DNA from 4 places in the Micromonospora lupini genome. Region 3 is predicted to be linked to each of the others. Evidence: riboswitches for the same ligand, from Rfam matches in the RefSeq annotation. Region 3 holds a riboswitch; each other region holds the start of a gene.
What was found. Region 3 has a riboswitch for cyclic di-AMP ahead of OOJ91_RS29920 (C39 family peptidase). Riboswitches for the same ligand answer to the same signal wherever they lie in the genome.
Positions count from the first base shown of each region.

Region 1: another riboswitch for cyclic di-AMP. It lies ahead of OOJ91_RS21695 (C40 family peptidase); the one in region 3 lies ahead of OOJ91_RS29920 (C39 family peptidase).
Region 2: another riboswitch for cyclic di-AMP. It lies ahead of OOJ91_RS13075 (coiled-coil domain-containing protein); the one in region 3 lies ahead of OOJ91_RS29920 (C39 family peptidase).
Region 4: another riboswitch for cyclic di-AMP. It lies ahead of OOJ91_RS01575 (transglycosylase family protein); the one in region 3 lies ahead of OOJ91_RS29920 (C39 family peptidase).

Region 1 is NZ_JAPENL010000002.1:1,478,252-1,480,444, forward strand. It holds gene OOJ91_RS21690 (N-acetylmuramoyl-L-alanine amidase) at 1-501, opposite strand, end outside; cyclic di-AMP (ydaO/yuaA leader) riboswitch at 735-871, shown strand; gene OOJ91_RS21695 (C40 family peptidase) at 884-1,924, shown strand; gene dcd (dCTP deaminase) at 1,984-2,193, opposite strand, start outside.
Region 2 is NZ_JAPENL010000001.1:2,864,694-2,866,886, reverse strand. It holds gene OOJ91_RS13075 (coiled-coil domain-containing protein) at 1-987, opposite strand, end outside; cyclic di-AMP (ydaO/yuaA leader) riboswitch at 993-1,124, opposite strand; gene OOJ91_RS13070 (cation diffusion facilitator family transporter) at 1,267-2,184, opposite strand.
Region 3 is NZ_JAPENL010000003.1:401,600-403,792, reverse strand. It holds gene OOJ91_RS29925 (hypothetical protein) at 1-694, shown strand, start outside; cyclic di-AMP (ydaO/yuaA leader) riboswitch at 980-1,120, shown strand; gene OOJ91_RS29920 (C39 family peptidase) at 1,353-2,193, shown strand, end outside.
Region 4 is NZ_JAPENL010000001.1:359,601-361,793, forward strand. It holds gene OOJ91_RS01570 (nitrilase-related carbon-nitrogen hydrolase) at 1-595, shown strand, start outside; cyclic di-AMP (ydaO/yuaA leader) riboswitch at 689-859, shown strand; gene OOJ91_RS01575 (transglycosylase family protein) at 859-1,536, shown strand; gene OOJ91_RS01580 (hypothetical protein) at 1,623-1,979, opposite strand; gene dinB (DNA polymerase IV) at 2,096-2,193, opposite strand, start outside.

The DNA.
Region 1 (2,193 bases), on a different contig from region 3:
GTACGCGGCCAGCAGCGCCGCCCCGCCCCGGATGTTTGTCGTGGCGTCGCTGCGTAGCGCCTCGGGAGTGGCGCCGGTCAGCGCGGCGGCGGCGTCGACGGTCTGCAACGCGGCGCTGGGCGGGGCGGGATCGGTGGCCGGCGCGGGTGCCCGGACGGGACGGGAGTCGTCGCCGCGCGGATCCTCGGTGCCGGCGTCGTGGTGGCCGCGCGCGGGTAGGGCGGCCACGTGGCGGGCGTCGGTCAGGTGCATCGGTCCGTAGCCGCCGCTGGTGCTCGGGGTGCCGGCGTTGCTGTCCCAGCGGGACTCCAGGTAGGAGACGCCGAGCAGCACGGCGGTCGGCACGCCGTACTCGGTCGACGCGGCGGCGTACTGCTGCTGACGGTCGGCGGCCGGTGCGGCGGAGGCGGGGCCGGCGCTCAGCGGTACGGCGGTCGTTGCGGCGACCACCGCGGCGACGAGCAGCGCGCGCCGGCCGGCGGACAGGGTTGGACTTTCCATCGAACCCCCTAGATTCAACTGGTAACTGTGTGGCCACCTTCGCGCCGGTCGGGAGTCCAGGTCAATACCTTTCCATATATCAAAGCCTGCAGAAGGAAACCTTCACGTACGCTCGGTGACCCCCTCGAATCGGTACGGAGTGTCACGGCCGCACGGGTTGCGGATCGGTAACGGCCGTCTCTACTCTGGTCATTTGTCGGCCCGGTTGCAGGTCTGCCCACCCGGGCGGTAACGGACCGACACCGCCGAGTCGCTTGCGAGCGAGCCGGGGACCCAGGTTCCCCCGGGGTGAATCCGCAGCCAATGCGGTAGGGCGCCAACTTCCCGCCCGAACCCGTCAGCTAACCCGGTAGGCGGTCAGGAAGAAGGAGTACGGAACCCGGTGGCCCTCCATGTCCAGTGGCCGTCGCTTGAACGGTCGGCCTCGGCCGACCCGACGTCGACAGTGCCGCGTCCACGCTGGTCCCGCTTCACCACCGCCCTCGCCGCCCTGGTCGGCGTCGCCGTCGTCCTGACCGGCAGCGCCACGGCGGCGCACGCGGATCCGTCCGTCGCCGAGATCGAGCGCCAGATCGACGCCGACTGGAACAAGCTCGAACCGGTCATCGAACGGCACAACGCCACCCGCGCGGACCTGGCCGTCAAGCGCAAGCAGGCCGACACGCTCGCCGCGCGCATCGCGCCCCTGGAGCGCCAGGTCGACGCCGCGATGAACAAGGTCAGCGCGCTGGCCGTGCGCGCGTACATGGGCGAGAACCTGTCGACGGTCAACACGATGCTCGGCAGCCGGTCGCCCAGCGAGGTGGTCGGGCAGCTCGAGATGCTCGACCGGTTCGCCCACAACCAGCAGCAGGACGTCCGGCAGGTCGCCGGCCTCCGCGACGAGCTGGCCCGGCAGAAGGCGCCGCTCGACGAGATGGTGGCCCAGCTGACCCGGACCGAGGCGCAGTTGGCGGCGAAGAAGAAGCAGATCAACGAAGAGATCGACAGGCTGCAGAAGCTGCGCCTCAAGGTGTACGGCAACGGCGGCGGCGGTTCGCTGCGTCCGGCGCCCTGCCCGGCCAGCTACCCCGGCGGCGCCGCGGGCACGGCGGTCAAGTTCGCCTGCGCCCAGATCGGCAAGCCGTACGTGTGGGGTGCCGAGGGTCCGAACTCGTACGACTGTTCCGGGCTGATGCTCGCCGCGTGGGCGAAGGCAGGCGTGTCGCTGCCGCACAACGCCGCCGCGCAGAGCCGGGCGACCAAGAACGTCAGCAGGGGCGACCTGCGCCCCGGCGACCTGGTCTTCTACTACAGCGACATCCACCACGTCGGCATGTACGTCGGCGGCGGCTGGGTGGTGCACGCCTCCCAGGCAGGTCAGCCCGTCAAGATGAAGAAGGTCGACGACGGGCCGATCCACAGCTACGGCCGTCCCGGCTGACCGACGCCGAACGCACTAGGGCCCGTCGCGATCCTGTCGCGGCGGGCCCTCGTCGTCTCCTAGCGCGTCGGCCAGGCACGCCAGTTCTGCCAGGAGCGGCTCGGCGTCGGCCCCCGCTGACCCTGGTACCGCGAGCCGTAGACCACCGACCCGTACGGGTGCTCGGCCGGCGAGGACAGCCGGAAGATGCAGAGCTGGCCGATCTTCATGCCGGGCCAGAGGGTGATCGGCAGGTTCGCCACGTTCGACAGCTCCAGCGTCACGTGGCC
Region 2 (2,193 bases), on a different contig from region 3:
GCTGGGCAGCCAGATCTGCCTGTACCAGATCACGTAGAGCACGGCGAGCCGGTCGGAGTTGCGGATGAAGTACGCGGCCAGGTTGTTGCCGTACGTCTTGTCGGCGCCTGTGGCGTCGCCGCCGAAGCCGCCCTTCGCCGCGGCGAAGTCGCAGGCCCGGCCCTTGGGGTGTTCGCCGGAGCCGCCGGAGCGGTGACAGGAGACGTAGTGGGTGAAGCCTGCGGCCTTGGCCTGGTTGAGGGCGTGCAGGGTGCGTGGGGTGATGCAGCCGCTGGCCGGGGTGGGGTCGTTGATGCTGCACGACTCGGACGGCCAGGAGCCGTCGGAGTTGCGTGGCGCGGGCTGGGCGTTGGCGGTGGAGGTGCCCCGGTTGGAGCTGGTGTCGGCGGCGGTGGTGCGCGGCTTGCTGGTGGCGACCGTGAGGGCCCGCTCGGCCTGCTCCTTGCGCTTGGCCATCACCTCGACCTGCTTGCGCTGCTCGCGGATCTCGCCGTCCAGGGCGGTGCGGGTGCGGTTGGCCTCGTCCCGGGTGGCGTGCAGGTCGCGCAGCACCCGGTCCTCGTTGGCGGCCACCACGTCCAGCGCTGCCGCCCGGTCCATGAAGCCCTCGGGCGTGTTGGTGTTGAGCAATGCCGAGACGGTGCTGAGCCGGCCGGTGCGGTACGCGACGCCGGCGATCTCGCCGACCTTGCCGTTGCGCACGGTCATCTCAGCCTCGGTGGCCTTGAGCTTTGTCGCGAGTTGCTGCTGTCGCTGGACGGAGGTGTCCAGGGCGCGCTTCGCGTCCAGGTAGCCCTTGCTTGCCGCTTCGAGCTGGGCCCGCAGCGCGGGGGTGCCGCCCTCCTCGTCGCCGTCGGGCGCCGCGGCGGCCCGCAGACCGCCGGGGGGAGCGGCGGTGGCGGCGCCGACCGGTACCGCGACGCCGAGGGTGACCATCATGACGATGAGTGCCGCGAGTCGGGCGGCGGGTGGTCGTGCTGGTGCCACTGAGCATGTCCTTCCGTTAGCCGCCGACCGGGTTAGCTGACGGGTTCGGGACGGAAGATCCCTACCGCTGACGCGGATGCACCCCAGGAACGTGGTTCCCCGGTTCGCCCTCTCGAGTGATTAGGCGGCGGCCGCCACCGGCGCCGGGAGGGCGCCACCGGGTGGTGGCCGGGACCGAGCCTACCGGGGCAGGTGGGGCGGATGCAGCAGTTGTGACAGACGGTGCCTGCCCCGCCACGGCAAATTGCGGCGAATGCGAGGGAAGCTCTGCAAATACCGCTACCACTCGATCGAGCCGCAGGCTCCGGGGGCGGTGCCGGGCTCGATCTGCAGCGTGGCGTGCTCGATGCGGAAGTCCTCCCGCAGGGCGGCGCGCGCCGCGTCCAGCACCGCGCCGACCTCCGCGCCGGGCGCCATGATCAGGTGTGCGGAGGCCACGTCCATGCCCGAGGTGAGTGTCCAGACGTGCAGGTCGTGCACCTCGACCACGCCGGGCACCGCGGCCAGCCGGTCATGCACGGCGGTGACCTGGAGGTGTTCCGGGGCGGCCTGCACCAGGATGCGGACGGCGGCGCGTCCCAGCCGCCAGGTGCGCGGCAGGATGAACACGCCGATGGCGACCGCGACCAGCGGGTCGGCCCACCACCAGTCGGTGACCGTGATGAGCAGCGCCGCTCCGATCACGCCGAGCGAGCCGAGCAGGTCGCCGAGCACCTCCAGGTAGGCGCCCTGGAGGTTGATGCTCTCCCGGGCGCCGGCGCGCAGCAGCGCGAACGCGATCAGGTTGGCGAGCAGGCCGAGGACGGCCACCACGAGCATCGGTCCGGTCAGCACCTCGTGGGGGTCGCCGAACCGGCCGATCGCCTCGATCACCACGTAGACCGCCACGCCGGAGAGCAGGACGGCATTGGCCAGGGCGGCCAGCACCTCGAGGCGGTAGAGCCCGAAGGTGCGCTGCGGGTCGCCGGTGGCCCGCCGGGTGGCGGTGATCGCGGCGAGCGCCATCCCGATGCCGAGCACGTCGGTGAACATGTGCCCGGCGTCGGAGAGCAGCGCCAGTGAGCCGGTGTGGAAGGCGGCCACACCCTCGACCACCATCAGGGTGGCGAGCAGCCCGAACGCGGCCCAGAGTCGGCCCCGGTGCTGGTGGGCGGCGTTGGCGACCGACCCGTGGTGGTGGTCATGACCTGCTCCCACGAGATCCAC
Region 3 (2,193 bases):
GGCGCTTACCGTCCTCGCCGTGCTGGTGGCCCGTCCCGAGCGGGACTCGCCGGCAGCCGAGCCGCCGCCGCCGGCGCCCACCGCCCGCGAGGTGGCCGCCGCCGAGGTCGCCGACCTGCGCCGGTACGCCGAGGAGGTGGCCGTGGCCGCGTCCCGCGCCGCGCAGACCGCCCGACGACGACGCGCTGACTGGCTGATCACTCAGGAAGAGGCGCAGCGGGCCTGGTCCCGGTACGACGACGCGGACACCACCGCCCGCCGCCTCGCCACCGCCGGTGCGCTGCCGCCCCCGCGTACCCCGCACACCCCCGCCGAGTACGCCGCCCGGGAGCGCTACCTGCACCGTGCCGCGATGGCCGCGCACTGGCGTGGAGAGTTGACCATGGCTCAGCTCGCGGACGTGTTCGGGCACCGGCGCGGCTGGGATCCCCGCCGGCACCCGGTCGAGCAGGAGGTGCTTCTCACCCGGGTGATCCGTGACGCGCGGCTGGCCGACCACCGGGCAGCAGCCGAGCGGGAGCGGTCCGCCTGGCGGGACGCGGAGCTGGCCGCCGAGTCGGCGCGCACCCTCGCCGAGGAGGCGTACGCGGCGACGGCCCGGCTGTTGCCGACCCCGGTGCCGTCCCGTCGCGCGACGACCGGGGCGTCGCGTCCGGCCGTTGTGGCGCGCTGGCGTCCCGTCCGGGCGGGTTGAGCCCGATCTGTTATGTGAGGCCGGTCACCGCCAGCGAAAATCGGGCGACCGGCCCGATCGGTGGCCATTGTTCCCGCAATTGTCGAGGCGTTTCCGGCGACCTGTCCGGTTGTCACCCACGGACGCCTCGGTAACCGGTTGTCCCATCGAGTCACGTCAGCGGCAATACGCGCAGAAATTGTCGCACCAGACGATGTTTACGCAGGTGGGCACCGCTTGGCAGGGTGAGCGTCGGCCAGTACTGTCGTCCCGTCCGGTGCGGTAACCGATCGCAGGATGCGACGCCGCGCCGACCCGCTCAATCGTGATCAACGAACCGGGGACCCACAGTAAGTCCGGGGTGAATCCGCGAGCCACGGCCCGCGGTAGGGCGATCTTCCCGCCCGAATCCGTCAGCTAACCCGGTAGGCGGTGACGGAAGGAGTTCCATCCTCGTGCAGCACCTCTCCACCCCTCGGTTGGTCCCACGCCTCCACGGCGTCGCGGCACCCCCGCTCATCCGCCTCGTGACGGTGAGCTGACCCCCCGGGTCGCCGCCTCTCCCGCCCGGCCGCGCCGGGCGATCCCCTGAGCGGTTCACCACCCGCGGACCACGGTCCGCGCGCTGGCGCCTGCCCGGACACCGACCGCGCCCGGTGTGCCGCTCTCCCCCCGAACCGTGGAGGACCCCGTGAAGCACACCCTGCAGCGTCAGCTTCGTCGCCTCGCGACCGAGCGCCCGTACCAGATCGTCGCCGCCTCCGCCGCGGCCCTCGCGATCGCCACCACCACCGGCGTCCTGCTCGCCGGCACCGATGGGGCCCCGGCCAGCGGGCACACCTCGACCACAGTCGCCGAGATGCGCAGCGACACCATCGCGTCCCGCGGCCAGGCACGCGTCGCGCCCCCCTCGGCCGCGCCGAGCACCGCCGCCCCGGCCACGAGCGCCGCCTCTCCCGCTGCGAAGGCCACGAGCAACCCCGACCTCACCCGTAAGCCGACGCCGCCGAAGCCGCCCGCGACCAAGGTGCTCGACTACGACTACGAGGCGCAGAACACGTACTACAACTGCGGCCCGGCGGCGACCCGCAACGCCCTCAGCGCCAGCGGCATCGACCGCACGCAGGAGGAGCTCGGCGCCGAGCTGGGCACCACCGAGATGGGCACCAACTCGGCCGAGGACACCACCCGGGTGCTCAACGCCGAGGTGAAGGGCTCCCCGTACCGGACCCGGATGTTCGAGGGCGCGCCAAGCCGCGCGCAGATGGACCGCCTCCAGGCCGACGTCGTCAAGGCCATCACCGACGGCCGAGGCGTGGTCGCCAACGTCGTCGGCGACGCCACCGACACCGACGGCGGCTGGCACTCCTACGGCGGCGGGCACTACATCGCCGTCGTGGGCTACAAGGACAACGGCCGCACCGTGCGGATCGCCGACTCGGCGAACCCGGCCGACCCGTCCTACTGGATCACCACGATCGACCTGGCCAACTGGATCGCCAGCCGGGGCTACTCCGCCT
Region 4 (2,193 bases), on a different contig from region 3:
GGTGCTCCGACGGGCCGGCACGGCGTACAACGTAGCGCTGGTGCTGGACCCGTCCGGGACGGTCACGACGTACACCAAACAGCACCTGGTCCCCGGCCTTGAGGACTGGCTGACGCCTGGTGACGAGGCGCTCGTGGACGGGCGGTTCGGCGTCGCGATCTGCAAGGACCTTGACTTTCCGGGCCTGGTCCGACGGTATCGGGCGCAGGGTGCCACCGTGCTGCTCGTCCCCGCCCTGGACTTCAGCTCGGACGGCTGGCTGCACGCTCGGATGACCCTTGTCCGTGGCGTGGAGAACGGGCTCACCGTGGTCCGCGCCGCCGGGCTCGGCCGGCTGACGGTCACCGACCCCAACGGCAGAGTGGTGGGTGAGGCCACCGCCGGTGACGCGGAGTTGCTGGTCACCGTCGCTTCGACGACCGGGTGGGGCACGGTCTACTCGCGTACCGGGGATTGGTTTCCGTTGTTCTCTGTGGCCCTGTTGGTCATCGCTGTGGGTGGCGTGCGGCGGCGGTCCGCTACCGGTGGTTCCGGTGGGCAACGGTCCACGATGGTCACAGCACACCGAGTACGTGCCCGCAACCGGTGCGGGTGACGCCCCGCGTGGGCCGGTGAACAAGTTCACAAGGGTTGGGCGACCGTCACCGACCGTGCCTACGGTCGGTCGAGTCCGCCACCGTGGACACCGCGACCGGCAACGCCAAATCCTGCCCCCGGTCGTCGGATACCAGAACCGGGCAGGAGCGGGGGACCCAACGTTCCTCGGTGCATGTCACCTCGGGGTGAAGCCGCCACCGCGCGGCCGGGCTCCTCGGCCCGAACCCGACAGCTCACCTCGCCGGCGTGGAGGAACCACACATGACGTCTGTCCACACGCCCCGTCATCGACGGGTCACCACCCGCCGCGTCGCCGTCGGCACGCTTGCCGTCGGCGCGGTCACCGGCGCGGTCGCCCTCTTCGGCCCTGCGGCCCCGGCCCAGGCCGGTGTCAACTGGGACGCGGTCGCCAAGTGCGAGTCCGGCGGCAACTGGAAGATCAACACCGGTAACGGTTACTACGGCGGCCTGCAGTTCTCCCAGGGAACCTGGGCCGGCTACGGCGGCAAGAAGTACGCCGCCCGTGCCGACCTGGCCAGCCGCGGCGAGCAGATCGCCATCGCCGAGAAGGTGCTCGACCGGCAGGGCATCGGCGCGTGGCCGACCTGCGGCCGCAAGGGCGGCTCGTCGGGCGGCTCCGCCACGAAGTCCTCGACGAAGTCGACCCCGAAGTCGTCGACGTCCACAGCCCCGAAGGACCGGTCCACAGCCCCGAAGGAGCGGTCGTCGCGCGGCGACCAGCCGGCGACCCGCAACCACGAGCGCACCGCGCCCGCGGCCGGCGGCGACACGTACGTCGTCAAGCCGGGGGACACCCTGTCGGAGATCGCCGACAGCCACCGCCAGGCGGGCGGCTGGCAGGCGCTGTACGAGCGCAACCGGCAGGTGATCGGCGCCGACCCGGGCCTGATCCTCCCCGGTCAGCGGCTCGCCCTCTGACGTACGACACTCGAACGCTCGGCCGGGTCACCGGCCGAGCGTTCGGTCGTTCGAGGGCGCTGGTCGGGGCGCGGATGACGGCGCGGTCACGCCGCGGCGGACGCCCTCGACCCTCGGCGCGACATCACCGCGGTGGCGTCACGGTCCCAGCGGGGGGCCGGTGCCGCCGTCTCGCCGGGCCAGCCCGTGCCGGCACCGTCGCCGTCGATGGCCGTCTCGACCGAGGCCTGCGTCCTGCGGGCCAGCCGCAGCGACTGCTCGGCACCCGCCCGGGCCGAGCACGGCCAGGACTGGCCGGCGCACTGCAGGTTGCGGCAGTGACCCTCGTCGTCGGGCTCGTGGGCACTCAGCACGTCGACCGCCAGCTGCCAGAGCAGGGGGTCGGTCACGTCGTGCGGACGTTCGGCGTGCCGGCTCGGTCGGTTGCTGGTGTCGTCGGACATGGTGGGCCCCCCTCGTCAGGCTGTTCCCCTCAAGGGTCACCCGTCAGCCGCCGGCTAAACCGCCGACCTGCTGTGATGTGTCGCCGGTCGCAGCCGAAGCGGCCCCACAACCCCCCTCAGTCCGGCAATAGCGGCATCTCGACGCCCGGATCCCGGCCGAGGAGCACCGCCCGGGTGAGCGCCGCCGAGCCGAACCGGTCGCGCACCGCGTCGA